Regions from separate parts of the Motilimonas thetidivivens genome, predicted to be linked through region 2. Evidence: predicted binding sites of a transcription regulator. Region 2 holds the regulator's gene; the other holds the start of a gene.
What was found. Region 2 encodes FliA, which starts transcription of late flagellar genes. Its sites were predicted from a motif close to CTAAAGNTNNNNNNNNNNNNGCCGATA; they were not measured.
Positions count from the first base shown of each region.

Region 1 (11,835 bases), on a different contig from region 2:
CGATGATTTAGGGGAAGTCGCTTTAGCCCCAGGTGATAAAGGGGAGTTTCGCATTTTTGTTAATGACCAGTTAGTGTGGTGTCGAGTGCAAGACGAGGGCTTTCCCGAAGCAAAAGTGCTTAAACAACGCGTACGGGATGTGCTATTTCCCGAGCGAGATCTTGGTCACAGCGACAAGTAAGCTTGTCGCTGGACGCACAAACTAGTTCAAGTGCGAATTGATATACCGTTGGCGTTTATTCGCTTTTAGTTGGTTTAGATCAACCAGTACTAAGCCATCAATGCAGTTACTAAAGTCCGCATCAACACTAAAATCAATGAACTTAACCCCTTCAGGATCACACACCTCACTATATTGTTTGTAGAGGGTGGGGATCGCCGCGCCCATATTGTCTAATACGGCCTTCAAGGTGATGAAATCTTGTTTGTAGTCGTTGCCGACAAACTCAACACCTAAATCTGACAGTAAATTCTCTGGAACTTGGTAGGGTACTCTGGCATTTGCTAACTCTTCACCCGCTGGAAAATACAGTAGGTAAAAATAGATTAATAAATCTTTGGCATTTTTCGGTAAGCTGTCACTCAGACTCACTGGGCCAAATAAATAGCGATAGTGCGGATTTTTAGCGATAAACGCGCCTATGCCTAACCATAAATAATCTAAACTGCGTCGACCCCAGTATTTGGGTTGCACAAAACTACGACCTAATTCTAAGCCTTGTGCAAAATAAGGTTGCATGGCTGGTTGATATTGGAACAGGGATTGGCTGTAAAGTCCTTCACAGCCATGTTGCTCCAATACCTGATCGGCTTTGGCAAAGCGGTATGCGCCGGCTATCTCCAGCTCTTGGGCATCCCATAAAATCAAATGCAGGTAGTGGCTGTCATAGTGGTCAATATCGCGTTTAGTTCCGGTACCTTCACCCACGGCGCGAAAGGAGACTTCACGGAGTCGGCCTAGCTCTCTTAAAATCGGCGAGCTTTGCTGATGTTGATACAAATAGATTTGTTTATTGTCGGGGGTAGAGCCCAGTAATTCACATTGCTCGATGGCTTGTTTTAGCGCGATGCGTGGCTCAGGATGCGCGATGGGGGATTCGGTACGAAAATAGCCATTCTTGCCTTTGGCCAAGCGGTAAGTTTGTTTTTGTAATAATTTTACCTTGGCGCTGGTGGATATTTGATCCCCTTGGTAACTGTCATAAGGGACCATTTTACCCACCGTCATTTTCACCGTATTAGCATTTTGCTTAAACATTTCTTTAACCAGTAATAGCGTCGCTAAAGGCTTGTAAAGCATTGATGTACCATAAAATAGTGCTGAGTTACGGGCTTGAATATGAATCGGTAATATGGGCGCTTGAGCGCGACTGGCAATTCTTAGAAAGCCGCTGTTCCATTTTATGTCTTTGATGCCTGTGGGTCTTAGTCTTGAAACTTCACCTGCTGGAAAAATAATGAGTGCGCCTTCTTGTTGCAGGTGATTGTGAATGTTTTGCAGATTTTCTTTAACCGTCATGCCGCCCATATTATTGACTGGGAGTAAAGTCGAGCGCAAAGGCTCAATAGACATCAGTAGTTCATTGGCAACCACTTTGACATCGGGGCGCAAACGATGGATAAATTGCAGCAGTGCTAAGCCATCAAGTGAGCCGATAGGATGGTTGGCAACGATAACGACCTTACCAGATACGGGGATGCGATCCATTTCCCTATCTGTGGTTCGGTAACTAAAGTCAAAATAATCCAGTACCTTTTCAACGAAGTCAAAACCCGTTAGGTGTGGGTATTGTTGACCAAATTCAATAAACTCTTTTTCGTGTAATAGGCGACGTAAAAAGAAGGTGATAGGTTTTCGTAACCAAGGTTTATTATTGATTTGGGGAAAGTGTTGGTTGACGACTTGATCGACTGAAAACATAAGACATCCTTCTATTGGGTAAGTGAGCGATGACTTGGCGCCAATACAAGATGATGACAATGGCAGTGAAGTTTTAGCTCAATAGTTCAAAAATAAAGCGAGGATGTGACACTAGCTTGTCAGAAATGTGGCACATTAATGACGTAACGAAGGCGTGGAGCGATGAATTAACGAGCAATAGCTGTTGCTATGAATAGCGATAAAAGGGCAAAAAAATACCCAGCAAAAGCTGGGTATAGAGATTGACGACTAATCGATAGAGCTGATTATGCGAAGTTTGCCGCAGCAAATTCCCAGTTAACCAGTGCCCAGAACGCTTTTAGGTAATCTGGACGTACGTTACGGTAATCGATGTAGTACGCGTGCTCCCATAGATCCACGGTTAGGATTGGGGTAACGCTTGCGTCAGTTAGTGGAGTCGCTGCGTTAGAAGTGTTAACGATAGCTAGGCTGCCGTCAGCATTTTTCACTAACCAAGTCCATGAAGAACCAAAGTTGTTTACAGCTTTGTCGTTTAATTCCGCTTGGAATTGAGCAAATGAACCAAAGCTTGCGTTGATTGCATCAGCTAGCGCGCCTGTTGGCTCACCGCCACCATTTGGGCTTAAACAGTTCCAGTAGAAAGTGTGGTTCCAAACTTGTGCTGCGTTATTGAATACGCCGCCTTCAGAAGTTTTAACGATCTCTTCTAGTGATTTGTTCGCTAGATCAGTACCTTCAACTAAACCATTTAGTTTAGTTACGTAAGTTTGGTGATGTTTACCGTAGTGGTAAGAAAGTGTCTCAGCAGAGATGTGTGGTTCTAGTGCATCTTGCGCGTAAGGAAGTGCTGGAAGTTCAAAAGCCATTTTTATTCTCCATTGCTCGTTATCCCTCTGTTTTTTATCAGAGGTTATTAAAATAGACGCCAACACTTTAGCCTTTTTTTGCGTATTGATCTAGATCAACGTGACGCCAAGCACGCTTTTATTTAGACTAGGCAAAAGACCCTAGATTTTTTACGTTTTTTTGTGTTGGACCTTTAAGGTAAACTAGCAAAAAAATAATGCAGTGTGAGGATAAAATGGAAACATTAGACAAGATCAAAAGCCAAATCAGCGAAAATACGATTTTATTGTATATGAAGGGCTCACCTAAGTTCCCTAGTTGTGGCTTTTCGGCTCAAGCATCACAAGCCTTAATGCAGTGTGGTGAGCAGTTTGCTTACGTAGACATCCTACAAAACCCAGATATTCGTGCTGAACTACCTAAGTATGCAAATTGGCCAACTTTCCCTCAGCTATGGGTAGAAGGTGAGCTAATTGGTGGTTGCGATATTATCCTTGAGATGTTCCAACAAGGTGAGCTACAGCCACTAATCAAACAAGCAGCTGCGAAAACGGCAGATGCCGAGTCTAGCGACGCTGAATAAGTAGACGATATGTTATAGCTAAAAAAAGCACCCTAGGGTGCTTTTTTTGTTAGTCCTGAACCACCTACTTCAGTAGGTGGTTATCATATTGGGTGAGGGGGCGCTTACAGCACCATCGCGGCAATCCAGCCAAAGATAAGCAGCGGTATATTGTAGTGGATAAAAGTAGGCACTACGGTATCCCAAATATGATCGTGCTGACCATCTGCGTTTAAGCCTGATGTTGGGCCTAGGGTTGAGTCTGATGCGGGTGAGCCTGCATCACCTAAGGCCGCAGCTGTTCCCACTAGTGCCATTGTTGCCATTGGCGAAAAACCAAATTGAATACACAGTGGCACATAAATTGTTGCGATAATAGGGATCGTCGAGAAAGAAGAGCCAATCCCCATGGTGATTAATAAGCCTACGATGAGCATAAGCATCGCAGCTAATCCCTTGTTCTCGCCAATCATTTCACCCAATGAGCTGACCAAGGTAGCCACGCCGTTGGTTTCTTTTAATACCGCAGCAAATCCCGCAGCGGCAATCATGATAAAGCCAATCATGGCCATCATTCTTACCCCTTGGGTAAAGGCGTCTTGGGTTTCGCTAAAGCGTATTACACCGCCTAAAGTGAAAATGGTGAAGCCGGCTAATGCACCCAAAATAATCGAATCAGCATAAAGCTGTAAGGTTAACGCCACTATGATAGCGATAATCGCAACCACAATATGAGTCGGATTAAACTGTTTGTTTTCTGGCTCAACGGCGAGGATTTTTTCAAGCGAATATTGGCGTGGTTTACGATAGCTAAATAAGAGCGCGATGATTAAGCCTAAAACCATGCCCGCTACAGGCAAAGCCATGGCTAATGGAAGATCAGCTGCTTGCGCTTCTAAGCCATTACCGGTTAAGTTGGTGAGTAGGATATTGTTTAAAAATATGCCACCAAAGCCCACCGGCAGCAGCATGTATGTTGCTGTTAAACCGAGGGTAATAACACAAGCTATGGCGCGTCTATCAATATTAAATTGCGCCATAACGTGTAACAAAGGCGGAATGAGTATCGGAATGAAAGCGATATGCACAGGCACTAAGTTTTGTGAACTGATAGAAACCATTAATATCGCCGCAAAAAGCACGGTTTTAAACCAAAACACATTATTGCCATTTGCGGTGCCGCCAAAGGTATTAATCACCTTTTGCGCTAATAAGTCGGTAATACCTGAGCGTGAAATCGCCACAGCAAACGCGCCGAGCATGGCATAGCTAAGAGCGATAGTTGCCCCGCCACCTAAACCACCGTTAAAAGCGGAAATGGTTTCGTTAATGGATAGACCGCCGATAAGGCCGCCGACGATAGCACTTAAGGTCAGTGAAACCACCACGTTTATCCTAAGTAAACTAAGCAGCAGCATCAAGCTGACGGCAATAACAACCGAGTTCATGAAATGTCCTTGTAAATGTTGTGTTGTCCAGGGCAAAAGCTCTTTGGCTTTCTTTCCTGAGGAATGTCTAAGGTGGTGGATGATATCAGAGTTATACGCGAAGGCTTTGACTAATTATGCAACTCTTGACTATTCTCAAGTGTTTTTGTGGCGAATGTAGTATCCCAAGGTGCCCGTGATCAGCTTAAGCGACTTACCTGTTAGCGCTCTTCGCGCTTGGGCACCTTAGAAATGATGTTTTACCATCCGAAACTGATTGCTAGTTCGGTGTTTTGCTTAAGCTTCACTGTTTAGCAGTGGCCAACCACCTAGGGCTTTCCATTTGTTTACCATGTAGCAGAAAAGTTCGGCGGTTTTTTCGGTATCGTATAATGCACTGTGAGCCGCTTTATTATCAAACGCGATATTGGCTGTTTTACATGCTTTTGCTAATACGGTTTGGCCTAAAGTTAGCCCAGCTAAGGTGGCGGTGTCAAAGCTTGCAAAGGGATGAAAAGGTGTGCGTTTGAGTCCGGTGCGCTCGATGGCTGCATTGACAAAGCCCATATCAAATGCGGCATTGTGCGCCACCATAATGGAGCGATTACAACCGTGTGCTTTTTGCTCTTTGCGGATCACTTTAAAGATTTCATGCAAGGCTTCGTATTCACTGACCGCGCCGCGCAGCGGGCTATGCGGATCGATACCATTAAACTCTAGCGCAGCAGGTTCAAGGTTAGCGCCTTCAAAAGGCGCTACATTAAAGTGTAAGGTTTTGCTTGGCAGTAACCAGCCATCTTTATCCATTGTCGTCAGTACGGCTGCGATTTCTAATAGCGCGTCACCACGAGGATTAAAGCCAGCGGTTTCAACATCAATAACAACAGGGAAATAGCCGCGAAAACGTTTAGCTAATAGCGAGTCGCTGATTTTGGTTTCTTGGGTCATAGTTAAAGCTAGCTAGTGGAAAAGCGGCTAATTATGCCAGAATTTTTGTGATGTCGCTGGAAAATATATTAAAGGATGCGCTCAGAGCGCCGATACAAGGATTAAGCTGGTTTGAGCTGGCTGGATATTGTCGCAAAATGCACCATTAAGTGGACAGTAAGTTATGGCGAATTGGAAATACCTGATCATGTTAATGTTGTCGCCCGCAGCATTGGCATCTAACAAAATTTACACAGCAGATCTTACCAACTCTATTTGGGAAGTGACCAAGTCCAATCCAATCGAATGTACTTTAGATCACAATATTCCACGTTTTGGTCATGCTCGTTTTACCGTGCGTGCCAGTAAATCCGTTAATTTGGATTTTGATTTAGACGGCCGCCGTGAAACACCGGCCACGCGCCAAGTGACGCTACGTTCGGTGCCTCCCTCTTGGCGCCCCGGTGTTGCCGCTGACGATATTACCTTAGCTCAATTTCATGAAGGATTTGACGGCTATATCAACGGTCAAAGCGCTTGGGCCATGCTCAATGAGCTAGAAGACGGGCATTTTCCAACCTTTATCTTCCAAGACTGGTACAACCGTGACCGAGTGACTCAAGTGGCGTTATCGGCGGTTAATTTTAGACAAAAATATCAAGATTTTACTGATTGTGTTGCGGGTTTGCTGCCTTATAGCTTTGACGATATTTCATTCAGTATTTTAAATTATGTCAAAAATGGCAGTGAATTAACCCGCCATTCTAAGCAAAGATTGCAAATGATAGGGGAATATTTGCGCCATGATGAAGCGGTGAATATCATTTTAATAGATGGTTATTCGGACAGTTATGGCGGTCGATGGGGCAATCAACAATTATCTGAAAAGCGCGCCAACAGCGTTAAAACATACTTAACCGAGCTAGGGGTTGATCCGGCAAAGTTTACCGTTGAAGGTCACGGTGAAAAACGTCATATAGCGGATAACCGCTCCGATGTGCAGCGGCCAAAAAACCGCAGAGTGGTTATATCCATTGGCCGCGAAGAAATCTAAGCCATTCTCTACCTGATTCTTTAACCGTGTTGACCCGCAATATGCGGGTCTTTTTTTGCATTGAAACTGCTATTAACCATAGCTTTGTTACTGTCCATAACGCGACAGCCAAGCTTGTTCAAGTTGGTTTACCCAACTTGGATGTGGCTCCAATAATATTTTGCCCAATGATTGTTCGGGTAAGCTGGCAGGGTGGCGCTGCGCTTGATTAAACAAAGCCTGTTGTTCGGGCGATAACTTAGCCATGCTTAGAACGGTGGGGTCGCCCCAAATGGCAGGATCGGCTTTGCGAGCTTGCGCTAGTGGTGACATTAAAAAATTGGCAAAGACCTGCGCCGCTGCAGTTTGGCTTGCATTAAATGGAATCGCAAGGAAATGGGTGTTGCCTAAGCTGCCCTGACTGTGGACATAGGATCTTACGCTGTCGGGTAACTCGTCGTTACTGATGCTGTTCGCAGCATCATTGGGATTAAAGCTAAAGGCAATGCTTATTTCACCGTCATTTAGTTTGGCCTTTAATTGGGCTTGGCTAATGACAAATGTTTGGCCTTTACGCCACATTAATGGGTGAAGCTGATCTAGGTATTGCCACAGTGGCGCCGTTACTTGATCAAAATCAGCTAGGCTGACGTCTTGATAAAGGGCCGGATTGGCTTGAGTCGTTTCGATTAATGCCTGTTTAACAAAGGTTAAGCCGTGAAAGTCAGGGATTTTCGGGTAACTAAATTGGCCAGGGTGCTGCTTTAAATAGGCGAGTAAAGCGGCCATCGAATCAGGAAATTCCTTAACCCTTTGCTGGTCGGCCATAAACACCAATTGTGCCATGCCCCAAGGTGCTTCAAGCCCATCAACCGGCACCGTAAAATCCGCGGCGATGGAAGGCTTTTCATTGCTGTCGGTCAATGCCATATTTGGCAGGTGTTGAGTGAAAGGTCCAAATAGCAGTTGCTGTTGCTTCATTGCCGCAAAGTTTTCACCGTTAATCCAGACCAAATCTACCTTGCCTTGATTAAGGTTGCCTGCGGTTTTTTCCGCTAAAACTTGGTTAACCACCGTCCCCGTATCGGCCACTTTGACATGCACTACCTCAATGTCATAGCGGTGTTTGGCTTCGTCTGCTGCCCATTGAATGTAATCATTGATGGATTGCGCGCCGCCCCAGGCATAAAAATAGAGGGTGTTGCCCTTGGCTTGTTGCTCTAGCTCTGACCAACTTGTGGCCTGAGTGAGGCTCTGATGCCCTAATAATAAACATAAACAATAAACCAGGTTGACGAGATAACGCATGCTGTACTCCTAAGTAAGGTTTAAGTTGTCACCGTGTCGAGTGCTATCGCAATGATTGTAGCTAATTTATTGAATAAATGGGGGTTAATTGCGCTAAGCTGAGATCTCGAGTGTGAGCGTAGCGGTTAAGGTTGTTGGTTCTTCCTGCTTTTTGTTGGCTGTTGGCATTGCCTTGAACAATGGATTGGGGCAGTAACGATGCCAGTTGTTGCTGCAAAAGACGCTCTAACTCGAGTTCAAGCATCAGTATATTTTGATAAGCGCATGGCGAGGATAGCCCTTTTAATTGCTTACGACGCAGGCGATAGGGCCGTAAAATACGCCGCTCAAATTGTTCAGCATGCTGGTTTAGCTCATACCAAGTTGCTTGAGGTAGCAGAAGATGGTGTTGGTCTAAATACAATGCCAGCAGAAGTAAGTTGACGCTAACCCCGTCACTTTCTTGCAGGCTTAACAGCAAAGGCGTCCGGTTTGAATTGTAGAGGCGCTCACAGCGCTGCCACAACGCCTTAATTGGATTGGTCATCTTTTGTTTCGGGCTCTGCTGATTCCCTGTCGGGCACGATATCACTGCAACAACTGCTGTTGTGCACTTGCTCTATCCACAATGCAAGCTCTTCTTCGGATATGGGTTTTTTATTCATTTATGACCTAATTCAATGTTATTTTGCGCTCTATGTTACACAGTTTTTTTACCGTTTATTAAAATAAATTTGAGTCAAACTGGCGCGATTGTTAAAGTCGGCAGCAGTTTAATAATGGTTTCAGACAAGAGCAGAAAAAATGATCGAAAAAAATACCGTAGTACAATTCTCTTACGAGTTAACCGACGCTGATGGCACGCTGCTAGAAACAAGCAATGGTCAACCGATTGCTTACCTACATGGCCAAAACAACATGTTGGCAGGTATTGAAGCAGCACTTGAAGGGAAAGCGCAAGGCGATGAAGTTAAGGTTACCTTAGCGCCAAAAGATTCATACGGTGAACGTCAAGAAGATGCGCTACAGCGTATTCCAGTGAAACACCTTCAAGGTGCTAATAAATGGCAACCGGGTATGATAGCGCAAGTGAACACAGACAATGGTCCTCGCCAAGTCACTGTGGTAAAAGTGGGTAAATTCATGATCACGGTTGATACCAATCATCCGTTTGCTGGCAAAACCCTGACATTTGATATGAAGGTAACCGGCGTGCGCCCAGCTACCGAAGAAGAGATTGCGCATAAGCACGCTCACGGTGAAGGTGGTCACCAACATTAATCTGCTATTAGATTAAGGAGCTGCGGCTCCTTTTTTACAACCTTGCTTAGAGTCTTACTGCTGGGGCTAGCTGACCTTGGCGATGACTTATTTTGCTCATATCATGACTCAAAACGCGTTATAAATTACACTTGGTGCAAATGCACGTATGGAGAAAATCATGTCAACTACCTCTTTAACTATTACTCGCCCTGATGATTGGCACGTTCACCTTCGTGATGGTGAGGCATTGGCAGACACTACCCGTGATATTAGCCGCTATATGGGGCGAGCTATTATCATGCCAAATTTAGTGCCACCGGTGACAGATACAGCTGCCGCACTTGCCTATCGTGAACGTATTATGAGCCATAACAAGAGTGCGACATTTGAGCCCTTGATGGTGTTATATCTCACCGATAACACCACAGCGGATGAGATCCGTAAAGCCAAAGCAAGTGGCAAGGTGTATGCTGCTAAGCTCTATCCAGCGGGTGCGACAACTAACTCAGACTCAGGCGTTACCTCTGTCGATAACATTGTTGATGCTATCGCGGCGATGGAAGAAGTAGGGATGTTGTTGCTAGTACATGGCGAAGTGACACATCATGATATTGATATCTTTGATCGTGAAGCGGTGTTTATTGAGCAAGTGATGAAGCCATTGGTTACCCGCTTTCCAAACTTGAAAATAGTGATGGAGCATATTACCACCAAGCAAGCCGCTGAGTTCGTTGCTCAGGCTAGCGAGAATGTGGCAGCAACCATTACTGCTCATCATTTACTGTATAATCGCAATCACATGCTCGTGGGCGGCATTAAACCGCATTTTTATTGTTTGCCGATCCTTAAACGTAACATTCATCAGCAAGCATTATTGGAAGCCGCGACCAGTGGTAATAAGAAATTCTTTTTAGGCACGGATTCAGCGCCTCATGCTCAAGGCGCGAAAGAATCAGCTTGTGGCTGTGCGGGCTCATATACTGCGCATGCAGCGATTGAGCTTTATGCCGAAGCCTTTGAAATGATGGATGCATTGGAAAATCTAGAAGCATTTGCAAGCTTCAATGGCCCAGATTTTTATGGTTTACCTCGTAACCAAGACACCATCACCTTAGTTAAAGAAGAGTGGCAGGTTCCTGAATCGATGGCATTTGGCTCAGCTAAAGTTGTGCCAATTAAAGCCGGCGATACCATCTCTTGGCAAGTTAAGGCATAGCCCTAGAGCCTGCATCTTGTATGATGCAGGCTCTTTTCAACCTTTTTATCTAGTCATTCTTAGTTTGATGGCCATTAAATGAATGCCATGAAACCCGCAAAACTGCCCCCCAGAATTAAGCTGCAATAACAAATTACGCGATAAATGAAATGGCCTTGGTAACTTCCAAGGGCGTATAAGCTGAGAAGTAAACTAAAGGCGGCGCAGAGTAAATAACCTCGTCCATTTGTTCTATCATTAAACATGGACAGAAATGTTTCTCGGCTAAGCAATTGAGATTGGCTCAAGGTGGTCGATATGTCTATCCAACCATAGCAAAAAATGCCAGTTGCTAGGATAAACATAATCAACACGGCTGCAGGGTGCGCTTTTAAACCGGTAAATGTAAGGTCTCGCATTAGGTAATACCAACAAAAATTACTGAAGTGATTGGGTTTAGCAGTAAAGATAATTTACTTATACTAGAATGCTAATAAGCGTGTCGTGCGCATAATAGCGAATAATTTACTACAGAGGTAGGCATGGCGACCATTCTTGATTCCGTTGATCAGCGAACCCAGTTAGTCGGTGAAAACCGACTTGAGCTATTAATGTTCCGCTTACAAAGCTCACAGTTGTTTGCCATCAATGTGTTTAAGGTGAAAGAAGTGGTGAAATTGCCGCCTCTTAATTCATTACCCAACTCTCATCCTAAGGTATGCGGTGTTGCGACTTTGCGCGGCCACAGTATTCCAGTGATTAATTTACGTGAAGCAATAGGAATGAGGCCGCTTCCGATTGATGAGGAATGCAATTTGATCATCACGGAATATAACCGAACGGTGCAGGGTTTTTTGGTCGGTAAAGTGGAAAACATCGTTAACTTAACGTGGCAAAATATTATGCCGCCGCCAAATACCGTAGGCAAAGCACATTATTTAACCGCCATAACAAAAGTTGATCATGAAGATCAGCAAAAGCTAGTTGAAATTATTGATGTCGAAAAAGTGTTAGCTGAAATCGTAACCTATAACATCGAAATTTCAGAAGGCACATTAGATGCGGAAATAGTCAACGAATTTGTAGGGCGTAAGGTGCTTCATGCCGATGATTCGCCCACGGCAAGGCGTCAAGTTTCGGATACCTTAGAGCAGCTAGGCCTTGAAGTAATCGGAGTGGAGAACGGCATGGAAGCGCTGAAGTTGCTTAAGCGCTGGTGTGATGAAGGCAAAACAGTGACCGATGAAATATTATTATTAATTACTGATGCTGAAATGCCCGTGATGGATGGCTACAAGTTGACTTATGAGATACGAAACGACCCCAGAATGAGCGATTTATATATCGCACTGAATACTTCATTAAGTGGCAGCTTTAATAATGCCATGGTAG
Region 1 covers NZ_JBKFDK010000002.1:166,589-178,423, reverse strand. The annotation lists gene ACK8OT_RS02970 (Rdx family protein) at 1-181, shown strand, start outside; gene olsF (bifunctional ornithine lipid synthase OlsF) at 203-1,921, opposite strand; gene sodB (superoxide dismutase [Fe]) at 2,188-2,769, opposite strand; gene ACK8OT_RS02955 (Grx4 family monothiol glutaredoxin) at 2,985-3,332, shown strand; gene ACK8OT_RS02950 (Na+/H+ antiporter family protein) at 3,437-4,759, opposite strand; gene rnt (ribonuclease T) at 5,036-5,686, opposite strand; gene ACK8OT_RS02940 (flagellar protein MotY) at 5,850-6,719, shown strand; gene ACK8OT_RS02935 (ABC transporter substrate-binding protein) at 6,807-8,006, opposite strand; gene ACK8OT_RS02930 (DUF2390 domain-containing protein) at 8,068-8,532, opposite strand; gene ACK8OT_RS02925 (hypothetical protein) at 8,516-8,650, opposite strand; gene ACK8OT_RS02920 (FKBP-type peptidyl-prolyl cis-trans isomerase) at 8,790-9,266, shown strand; gene pyrC (dihydroorotase) at 9,427-10,464, shown strand; gene ACK8OT_RS02910 (hypothetical protein) at 10,539-10,862, opposite strand; gene ACK8OT_RS02905 (chemotaxis protein CheV) at 10,986-11,835, shown strand, end outside.
Region 1: a site for FliA is predicted at 5,755-5,781, ahead of ACK8OT_RS02940 (flagellar protein MotY). Genes of this name have one in related genera too.

Region 2 (11,835 bases):
CCAGTAATGAATCAACGGATAATGAAGGCAATGGCTCAGCCTGAATGAGCGGCTGCAGTTCAGGCTCAGCTGGCTTAGCCACATTATCAAGCAATCGCTGAATATGTGCTTCTGAGCGAGCTCCAGGGGCGGCATGCCTAGCAACATCGACCGGGCTAGGCGCTAGATAAGTAGTGGCAACAGTGCTAGTCGGTTCGACTTGGGATGGCAACGCCGAAGACGGAAAACCAGCCTCAGGGGCAGTATCAGAAGCGGAGTTGGATTCTGTTTTAGGCTCATCCAATAGCGCAGCAAAATAGCGCTCCATTGCATCTTCATTGGGCAAACGACTCATCTTTTTAGCCTAGTTCCTTTCATTCATAGAGCATCATCTCAATTGTTATGACAAAACGCCAGTCAAGCACTGCTAGCGCAGCAAATACTCATCCGAACTACTTTGCTTGTTCTTTGTTTTCTAATTGTTGTAAATGGTTAAGTAAGGTTTCATAGGCAAAAACCCCTCGGCAATTACGTGAATAAGCCGATGGCGGTATGTGTTTTAAACTTGCGTCTCTGAATTTAGTATCAATCGGGATCACCGAATTCCAAGCATCGGTTGGATGCTTATCTTTGATTGCTTGTAAGGTGCTTAACGACGCCTTAGTTCGCTTATCAAACATGGTCGGGATAACACAATATTTGAATGGTTTTGGTCTTGAACGCTGCATAATATTAAAGGTACGGATCATGCGTTCAAGCCCTTTCAATGCAAGAAACTCTGTTTGCACCGGCACCAAGATACGACTACACGCGGCAAGCGCATTAACCATCATCACACCTAATACGGGAGGACAATCAATTAACACATAGTCATAATCATTCTTAACCTGATCTAAGGCGCGTTTTAAAAATAACCCCATGCCTTCTCGATTCCCCAGCACCCTGTCTAAGGTAGCTAAGGCCATATTGGCGGGAATAATATCTAAACCTTCAAATGGCGTTTTTAAGGTATAACGTAGTACGGCCTCTCTGCTGGGTGAAGGTGTTTGAAATAATTCATACAGAGTGCCGTCGATTAAATCTGAGTCATAACCGAGATAACTGGTCAATGATGCATGAGGGTCGGTATCAATCAGTAATACCCTATGACCTCGCTCCGCTAGTAAACCAGCAAGTGAGATCACAGTTGTGGTTTTACCTACACCACCCTTTTGATTTGCAACTGTCCAAACGATCAAAGTGCTATTCCTGTCTTGTGGTAATTCGTAAGCCGCCGTTGGGCAGCTCAACCTCGATTATTTTACTCTCTTCGCTGTTATCGGCCGCTTCTTCTGAAAGTATAGGTTCATCAGTCGCTTCAGGAGGAGTTTCGGCTGCAAAAATCACATCTTGTGGCACTGGCTCGTAGGCATATTTTGACAAAGCGATAACCACGCGGCGATTTTTCCGGCGTCCTTCTTCCGTAGTATTGCTGGCAACGGGGTAATACTCGCCATACCCTTCCACAGCTAACCTTGCTGGATTAACCCCATCAGCTTCAAGCAAACGTAATATACTGGTGGCGCGCGATACAGACAGTTCCCAATTTGAAGTAAACACTTCGGTATTAATGCCTTGGTCGTCGGTGTAACCTCTTACTCGAAGGTAATTACTCACCGGTGTTAAGATGGCTGCAATCCGGCTGATTAACTCTCTGGATGCCAATGACACTTGTGCGCTACCACTTGGAAAAATCAAGCCACTGCTAATGTCTATGGTTAACCAATCACCATCTAAGGTGACACTCGCCTGACCATTTTCCAACTCTTTTAACAAACTCTCATTTAATTCCGTTTCAAGCGAGGTTAAAGGAGCCCCCAACTTGTTGCGGTCTAAGTTAGATAAGTCCTGTCCACCATCGACGACCGAGCCGGCATCTTCAAGTAATCCAGCGCCTTGTTCTTGGATTATTTCATCGGCTTCATTATCCAAAATACCTTCGGTATCTGAAACGTCTACATGCTTGGAAAACTCTTTAGTCGCCGTGTAGAAGTTCTCGATAACAACCTTGTACTTATCTTCATTTACCGAGGCCGCTGCATAAAGAACAACAAACAGAGCAAACATTAAGGTCATATAATCTGCATAGGAAACCAACCAACGTTCGGTATGATTGTGCTCTGGAATATGTTTTTTCTTTGCGCGCCTAGCCATGATTAATGGCTCTCAGTAGCAAAAGACTCTAGACGTCGTTCAATGACAAGGGAGTTTTCTCCATTGACGATAGCAACGAGCCCCTCAATCGTCATTTCATAATAAAGGGTTTGTTTGTAGTTAAGTGCACGCAACTTATGGCAAATAGGCAAAAAAACAAAGTTGGCAAAGCCCACACCGTAAATAGTTGCAACAAAGGCAGCGGCAATACCTCGTCCTAATACACTAGGATCATCAATATGAGACATGGCTTGAATCAATCCCAACACCGCCCCTATGATGCCTACCGTTGGGCTATAGCCGCCCATGGCTTCATAAACCTTAGCGCTGCGCTCGTAATATTCTTGTTTTAGATCGACTTCTTGCTCTAGAACACTGCGTAAGGTGATGGCGTCAACGCCATCGACTATCATCGACAATCCCTTACTGGTAAATCGATCCAGCTTTTTATCATCTATAGCAGCTTCGAGCGCCAAAAAGCCTTGGGTACGCGCGGTGCTCGCCCATTGCTTTAACTTCGCCATTTGTCCCTTTACCGGTAATACAGGCGGCGTAATTAGTTGAGGAAGCAGGCGTATCGCATGGCTAAATTGATCCGCCGTTGATTGGAACAAGACGGCGCCAATGGTTCCACCAAAAACGATCACAAAAGCAGCCAAGTTGAGGAGAAATGAAAGTGATCCGCCAGTGATCGACTCTGCGATGATAAGTGAGGCGAATGCCAAAAATAGACCAAACAACCCCAAAATATCCATTAGGTAAATTCCGTCATTATCCTAGCTGCCACCCGATCAAGAGGCAAAGATTCAGATGCAATGCCCTCTTTTGCGACCGCTTGCGGCATACCATAAACAACACAAGACTTTTCGTCCTGAGCCCAAATCGTTGCGCCCATGTTTTTCAACATGCGTCCGCCATCACGCCCGTCGGCCCCCATACCCGTTAACACAATCGCTAGTACTTTGCTTTGGTAAAGTTTTGCTAACGAGGCAAAGGTAATATCAACACAAGGCTTGTAATTCACCTTGTCATTGCCTTCCACAATGCGAATTCGTGCACTAGCACCTCGGCCTTCGACTAACATCTGCTTACCACCAGGGGCTAGATAGGCCTGCCCTTTAACGATGGGATCACCGTCTTGCGCCTCTTTGACTTTGATTTTACAAAGCGAGTTTAATCGAGCCGCAAAAGCCGCGGTAAATGTCGCAGGCATATGTTGGATCAATAAAATGGGCAAAGGGAAGTTTGCCGGTAGCTCAGTCAACACGGTCTGAAGTGCCACTGGGCCACCCGTTGACGTGCCGATAGTAAGGATATCGTAACTTTTACCGGTACGCTTAAAATGACTCGCAGGTGCAGCAGTAGGCTTAACTGGCGCGGTTGACGCTGAGGTGACAGCGCGAGCAGTCGGACTAGGGCGAACTGGAGCTCTTTCCAATGTCGGCCTTGCAGCTGATGTGCTCTGGCCCAAGGGCGCTTTCGCGATGGATGGACGCGGGCTAAAAACACGACGACGCGCAATCGCTTTAACACGTTGCTGCAACGTCTTAGTCGCTTCATCTTTGTCGCGAGCTATGTCTTCAAATTTCTTTGGTAAGAAATCCAATGCTCCCGCCTCAAGGGCTTCTAATGTTGCCGTTGCCCCTTGATGCGTTAACGAAGAGAACATTAAAATTGGCGTTGGCGTCGTAGCCATTATTTCGCGCACAGCTGAAATGCCATCTAAAACAGGCATTTCAATATCCATGGTGATCACATCGGGTCGAAGGCGCTGCGTCATTTCAACAGCTTCTTTGCCATTTTTGGCGGTATCGATTACCTCAAGTAATGGATCTTGGTTAATTATTTCACTTACTCGTCTTCGAAAGAAGCTCGAGTCATCTACCACTAAAACCTTAATTGACATCTACCTTCTCAACTTCGAAGTGTTATGCGTAATGCTTTAATAAGCTTGGAATATCTAAAATCAACGCGATACCACCATCACTGGTGATCGTTGCTCCAGCCATACCCGGTGTGCCTTGCAGTAAATCATCAAGTGCTTTGATAACCACCTCTTCTTGGCCAATTAGACTATCAACGACAAAGCCGACTTGTTTCATACCGAGTTGAACTATAACTACATGCCCCAAACCATCTCGTTTTTGCTTACTTGGCGCACCGCCACGAATCAACCAATCCTGTAGATAAAATAACGGTATCGCTTTGTCTCTGACGATCACGGTTAATTGACCATCAACAACATTAGTTTTTCTTAAATCTAGGTGGAAAATTTCATTAACATTAGTCAAAGGCAGCGCAAATGTTTGCTTGCCCACCAAGACCATCAAGGTTGGTAAAATGGCTAGGGTCAAGGGCACTTTGATCTCTAGTCGAGTACCTGTGCCTAGATTTGAATCAATATGAATAGCCCCATTTAACTGGGTTATACTGGTTTTCACCACATCCATGCCCACGCCACGACCAGAAATATCAGATATTTCGACTTTGGTTGAGAAACCCGGAGCAAAAATCAGGTTGTAGGCTTCGGTATTAGACATTCTGGCGGCAGTATCCGGATCAAGAATACCTTTATTAATGGCGATATTTTTTAACTTTTCAGCATCCATGCCCGCACCATCATCCTGAATAACTAACAGAATATGGTCACCTTCTTGCGATGCTGACAAGACGATTTGGCCAAGACGAGGCTTGCCATTTTGCTCACGCACATCAGGCATTTCAATACCATGGTCAACCGCATTTCGCACTAAGTGAACTAACGGGTCGGCCAAGGCCTCTACTAAGTTTTTATCTAAATCGGTATCTTCACCTTCAAGGGTTAGGTTGATTTCTTTTTTCAAGGTTCGCGCTAAATCACGAACCACTCGAGGGAATCGACCAAACACTTTTTTGATGGGCTGCATGCGGGTTTTCATTACCCCACCTTGCAGATCGGCAGTCACGACATCTAAATTCGCAACCGCTTTAGCCATGGCTTCGTCAGAACTATTAATGCCTAAGCTCACTAAGCGATTTCGCACTAATACCAACTCGCCGACCATATTCATGATTTCGTCTAAGGTTCGCGTATCCACACGTACCGTCGATTCAGCTTGCGCGGGGGCTGGCGCTCTACCGGCCGCGGCTTTTTCAACCGGTGCTTTTGCTGCGGCTGGAGCTGGTGCAGGGGGTGGTGTAACAGGAGTAACAGCTTTAGGCTCAGACACAGGGGCTGGCGGCGTGGGTGCTGCTGGCTTAACTTCCGCAACCGTTGGGCTCTTGCCACTGCCATGTAATTCATCGAGCAAGCGCTCAAATTCATCATCGTCTATCAAGCCATCATCGGCCGCAGGTGCTGGGCTAACCGCTTTGTGTTGCCCCTTACCATGAAGTTCATCGAGTAAAGACTCAAACTCATCATCGGTAATATCACCCGAGCTGACTGCCGGAGCTGGAGCTGCTGCGGCAGTAGGGCTTTTGGCTCCGTGCAACTCATCAAGTAAGCGCTCAAATTCATCTTCTGTAATTTCATCGATGCCCGATTCAACTGAACTTTCTGGCTCGCTAACAGCCGCAGGTTCAATGACAGGAGCAGGTTCAGGAGCGACAACTGGAGCAACAGGCTCTTCAGGAGCAGGCTCAGCACCAGCAGGAAGACTTAATTTATGCAGCGCATGGATTATTTCAGGAGGAGCAGGAGTCAGGGGCTCACGAGCTTGGACTTGAGCAAACATTTCATTAATGCTATCCAAGGCTTGTAGTATAACATCCATTAATTCAGAATCGACTGCTCGTCCACCGTTACGTAACGTGTCAAACACGTTTTCTGCACCATGACAGCAATCAACCAACTCGGTAAGAGAAAGGAAGCCCGCGCCCCCTTTTACGGTGTGGAATCCACGAAAAATCGCATTTAACAGGTTGCTATCATCAGGTTGCTTTTCCAAATCAACCAGCTGCTCAGATAGTAGCTCCAATATTTCGGCTGCTTCTACTAAAAAGTCCTGTAAAATGTCTTCATCGACCTCAAAGCCCATGCGCTACTCCTAGAATCCTAAACTCGATAACAAGTCGTCTACGTCATCTTGACCCGAAACCACATCATCCCTTGTTTCTGGGTTCATAATGGGGCCTTCAGCCTCAATTCCAGATGAACGAGGGGCTTCGGCTTGTTCTTGTTTTGGTTTGCGTTCAATTTCACCAAACATCGTTAGCATTTCGACTAACTTAACTTCCACTTCTTGTACTAGCGCTATTACCCGCCGAATCATTTGACCCGTTAAGTCTTGGAAGTCTTGGGCCATTAGAATTTCGGTTAACAACTGCCTCAACTTATCGGCATCTTGTTCCGAATCCTTAAGGATCTTGTCAAGTTTGTGACACAGCTCCTTAAACTCAACCAACTCTATCTCGCGGTTCATCAAACTATTCCAACCGGGTAGAACTTGTTGAATATTCTCATTTAATCTATCAGCAAGGGGCAAACTCTCATCCACGGCATCCATGGTTCGATTCGCCGCCTTGTCTGTCATTTCGATAACATAGCTGAGCCTGTCTTTCGCATCAGGGATTTCACTATTCGCCAATTCCGATAACCGGTTGTCATTTTGAAACTCAACCAAAGAGTTATGCAATTGACGAGTCAACAGGCCCACTTGTTCAAACAAATCACTGTTAGTAGGATCAGACAACGCACCAGAAATCAAAGAATTTGCTTGCTCAACCTCGCCAAGCTCCAGTAGTTCCACTAAATGCCGTGCTTGCTCAAGCGAAAGCAAAGCTCCGTTGGTGTCTGTCATCACGCCTCCTTATTGAAGCCGTTCAAAAATTTTATCGAGCTTCTCTTTTAAGGTTGCTGCAGTAAAAGGCTTAACGATATAGCCATTAACACCAGCTTGAGCAGCTTCAATGATCTGTTCACGCTTAGCTTCTGCGGTTACCATTAACACAGGCAAATGACGTAGGTTTTCGTCTTTGCGAACCTCTTTTAATAGGTCGATACCTTGCATTCCCGGCATATTCCAGTCAGTAACTAGAAATTCAAAGTCGCCATTTTTAAGCATCGGCAGTGCAGTACTACCATCATCTGCTTCATGGGTATTATTGAAGCCAAGATCGCGTAATAGGTTTTTGATTATTCTTCGCATCGTTGAGAAATCATCAACGATTAGAATTTTCATATTTTTATCCAACTTAATCTCCTTAAATGGCAGTTGGTTTGAACTCAACTCTTTGTGCTGAAATGTTATTTAGGCAACTAAAACCAGTATAGTTACATTTATGCCACAGTGACATGCTATCTTTGCCAATCAGTCATTCTCCCCTTAAGACGGTGGATGGCTTGACTGTGAATTTGGCTGACGCGCGATTCACTGACATCTAACACTTCACCAATTTCGCGTAAATTTAGCTCTTCATCATAATATAAAGATAATACAAGGGCTTCGCGTTCGGGTAAGGATTTTATACAAGTTGCGAGGTGATGCTGAAATTTTTCTTCATAAACACCATCAAGTGGTGAATTATCGAGCAATTCAACCGCTCCTACGCTGTCTTGTCCTGCTCCCAAGTCTTCTATGCCGATTAATTTGCCGCTGTTTACTTCACGTAGCATGGTGTGATACTCATCAAGAGACACCCCTAACCTAGCGGCAATATCGGCGTCTTTGGCGTCAATGCCTAACTCTTTTTCAACTTGATCTATCGCCTGAGCGATCATTCGGCTGTTTTTATGAACGCTACGAGGGACCCAATCTCCACGGCGCATTTCGTCTAACATCGCGCCGCGAATACGAATGCCTGCGAAGGTTTCAAAGCTAGCTCCTTTACTAGCGTCAAAGTTCTTACTGGCTTCAAGTAAACCAATCAAGCCAGCTTGAGTTAAATCTTCTACCAACACGCTAGCAGGTAAACGTGCAAGTAGGTGATGCGCAATCCGTTGCACTAGAGGTCCATAACGTTCAACCAGTTCATTCGGCTGAACTTGACTGGTGTAAGCGTGGACTTTATTCACTTATCTTCTCTCTGCTTTCGGCGCTACTATCTAATAGCTTCTCAATGAAAAACTCTAGGTGGCCACCGGGCTGATTGGGCACAGGCCATGTCACCGCTTTACTCGATAACGCTCTAAAGGCTAACGATGAAGGCGACTTTGGAAACGCTTCTACGACGAGCTTTTGCTTCCGTACCGATTGACGAACGTTGTTGTCAAAAGGAATACAAGCAACTAATTCAAGGGCAGTATCTAAAAATCTATCCGTCACACGCGTTAGTTTAGAAAATAGCTCCTGTCCTTCGCGTAAGCTACGTACCATGTTCGCTACAATTTTGAAATGAAATACGCCGTATTGGGTACTGAGTAACTTGATCAAGGCGTAGGCATCGGTGATTGAGGTTGGCTCATCACACACCACTACCACAATATCTTGCGCGGCACGGGCAAAACTAAGCACCATGTCTGAAATACCGGCTGCGGTATCAACCAACAGCACATCGATGGGAGTTTGCAGTTCACTAAACGCACGGATCAAACCTGCATGCTCGGCTGGGGTTAGCTCCACCATCGACTTAGTTCCGGAGGTAGCAGGGATAATTTTCATCCCTTGCGGCGCATCTATGATGACTTCGTCTAAGGTACATTCTCCGGATAAAACATGGGAAAGGTTTTTGGTGACACGCAAGCCAAGTAACACGTCGACATTGGCCAAACCTAAGTCAGCGTCTAATACCAAAACACGTTTTCCTTGAGCTGCCAGTGATGCGGCCAAGTTTAAGGTCACATTGGTTTTACCCACACCGCCTTTACCGCCGGTCACAGTGATCACTTTTACTTTATTATTTTTCATCATTCGCAGCCCACTCGCCTGATCAGTTAACATGGTTTTATTCATAATACTCCGAGGTGTGGCAGTCATCTGCTTCGCTATACCATTGATGTTGGTCTTTTGCCATTTCTTGTTCCATTAAACGCAAGGCACTGGATACCATGTATTTTGCGTTTGCAATTTTTATATCTTCGGGCACCCGTTGGCCATCCGTTATATATGAGATAGGTAAAGCATGTTTAATTGTAACACTTAGTATTTCCCCCAGACTCAAACTTTCATCTAGTTTCGTGAGAATACAACCAGATAACGGAATTTTTCTAAAATGTTCGATGGCTTCTTGTACAACTCGACGCTGCGATGTCGCTGGGATCACTAAAAAGCTACGGATCCTAACGCGAGAGTTTTTCATTAAGGTTTCTAATTGCTCTGAAAGCCTAACGTCTCGCTGTCCCATACCAGCGGTATCAATCAGCACTAAACGCTTAGTGCGCATTTGATACAAGATTTCTGAAAGCTCATCGGCATCTTTAGCAACGCGCACCGCACAGCCTAATATTTTACCGTAAGTGGCTAGCTGCTCGTGGGCCCCTATTCGATAGGTATCGGTGGTAATCAGACCGACTTGCTCAGCACCATGCTCCATCGCGAAACGCGCCGCTAGTTTGGCAATCGTCGTCGTTTTACCAACGCCAGTCGGACCAAGTAATGCCACCGCGCCGCCCAGTTTTAAAATTTCGTTTTCACCAATGGCGACTTGGTCTTCAAGCAGCTGGGACAAATACTGCTGCGCTTCATATGGTGTACAGCTTTCTGGAATACAGCTCGCTAATTGATCGGCAATATCATCCGAAAAGCCTGACTTATTGAGCCATTTAATTAACATAGCGCGAACCGGCTCTTTACGCTCGAGCTCCTGCCACATTAACCCTGAAACTTGATGCTCCAATAACTTGCGCAGCGAGGCCATTTCTTCACGCATGGCTTCTAACACTTTGTCATCTTTACTAACATGACTCGTGGGTGTGGCTCGCGCTCGAGTAGGCGCGGCTTTAGGTTTCGGTGCTTGCCAATTTTCTTGTTCCATTAACGTCGCTGGCTGATTGGCCTTACGCACGGGCGTTGGCTTACCTTGTTTAGCCAGTAAGGCTGATAAGGAATCCGCTAAGTGTTGACCCGATTTCGCATTAATGGTTTTTGCTTGTTGCTGAGCGGCTTGCGTCGTCGGCTGGGCTGCGCTACGAGCGCGATTTGATAATACAACGCTGTCTTCTTTTAAGTCGCTATGGCTCTTAGCCGCAGGTTTCACTTCAGATGCCGCTTGATAATCAACGGCCGCAACGATTTCAATGCCACCGGTGACTTTTTTATTTGACATAATGACGGCATCTGGCCCTAAGATTTCTTTCACCTCAGCCAGCGCAGCACGCATATCTTTTGCAAAAAAACGTTTAATTTTCATACTGCTGTCTCCTGTCGGTTATTGCCCGACAGAGTTAACTATTCTAATTTGCTTATCTTCCGGTACTTCTTGATAACTCAGTACCTGTAAGCTAGGAATGGTATTTTTAACAAACTTAGCCAAGGTTGTTCGCAACACGCCCGACGTTAGCAAAACAGCAGGTTGACCTGCAAGCTCTTGCTGTTGAGAGGCTTCAAATAATGCGTTCTGGATCCGCTCTGCGAGCCCTGGCTCAATACCTGCCCCATCGCTACCACCTGCCTGTATCGAGTTATGCAAAATTTGCTCCAACTCTGGCGAAAGCGTAATAACTGGGATTTCTGACTCGGCTCCGACAATATTTTGACTGATCATGCGTTTTAGTGCGATACGACATGCAGCGGTTAATACCTCTGCATCTTGGCTCTTCACGCCATAATCCGACAATGTTTGCACTATAGTCCGGATATCCCTGATCGGCACCCCTTCATTTAGTAAGCTTTGTAATACTTTGACCACAACCCCGAGCGGTAAAATATCCGGCACTAGCCCTTCTACTAGTTTAGGATGACTTTTGGCTAGTAAGTCGAGAAGATTTTGCACTTCTTCATGACCGAGTAATTGCGCGGCGTGATTTGTCAGTAACTGACTGAGGTGCGTGGCGACGACCGTCGCAGCATCAACCACGGTATAACCCATGGCTTGAGCATGTTCACGCTGACTTGGTGAAATCCATAAGGCGTCCAATTGGAACGCGGGCTCAATAGTGGGGGTTCCCTCTACTGTACCAAACACTTGCCCAGGATTTATCGCCATTTCCTTGTCATGAAACACTTCGGCTTGACCACTGGTCACACCCATTAACGAAATACTGTAATAGCTAGGTGGTAAGTCTAAGTTGTCGCGAATATGTACAGGTGGCACTAAAAAACCAAGCTCTTGCGATAACTTTTTCCGCACCCCTTTGATCCGCTCAAGTAATTCACCACCTTGGCTTTTATCAACCAAAGGAATAAGGCGATAGCCTACTTCAAGGCCAATGGTATCAACTGGTTGTACATCATCCCAGCCCAGCTCCTTGGTCTGCACCGCGGGATTGCTATTGGCTATATTTTTCTCGGATTCTGCCAGCGCTGTAGCCGCTTGCGATTTTTGCTTCTTCATTATCCAATAGGTGCCACCAGCAGCACATAAGCCCAAGGATAAAAATGCAAAATGAGGCATGCCGGGCACCAACCCCATTACAATTAAAATACCGGAAGTAATCATCAAGGCTTTAGGATTACTAAACATTTGCCCTATCACCTGCTCACCCATATCCTCAGAGCGGTTTTCACGGGTTACGGTGATAGCAGCAGCAATCGATAATAACAGTGATGGAATTTGCGCAACCAAGCCATCACCTATGGTTAATAA
Region 2 covers NZ_JBKFDK010000001.1:89,852-101,686, reverse strand. The annotation lists gene ACK8OT_RS00500 (chemotaxis protein CheW) at 1-334, opposite strand, end outside; gene ACK8OT_RS00495 (ParA family protein) at 432-1,217, opposite strand; gene ACK8OT_RS00490 (flagellar motor protein MotB) at 1,222-2,172, opposite strand; gene ACK8OT_RS00485 (flagellar motor protein) at 2,175-2,927, opposite strand; gene ACK8OT_RS00480 (protein-glutamate methylesterase/protein-glutamine glutaminase) at 2,927-4,078, opposite strand; gene ACK8OT_RS00475 (chemotaxis protein CheA) at 4,101-6,191, opposite strand; gene ACK8OT_RS00470 (protein phosphatase CheZ) at 6,201-6,953, opposite strand; gene cheY (chemotaxis response regulator CheY) at 6,963-7,346, opposite strand; gene ACK8OT_RS00460 (RNA polymerase sigma factor FliA) at 7,451-8,167, opposite strand; gene ACK8OT_RS00455 (MinD/ParA family ATP-binding protein) at 8,160-9,032, opposite strand; gene flhF (flagellar biosynthesis GTPase FlhF) at 9,037-10,440, opposite strand; gene flhA (flagellar biosynthesis protein FlhA) at 10,459-11,835, opposite strand, start outside.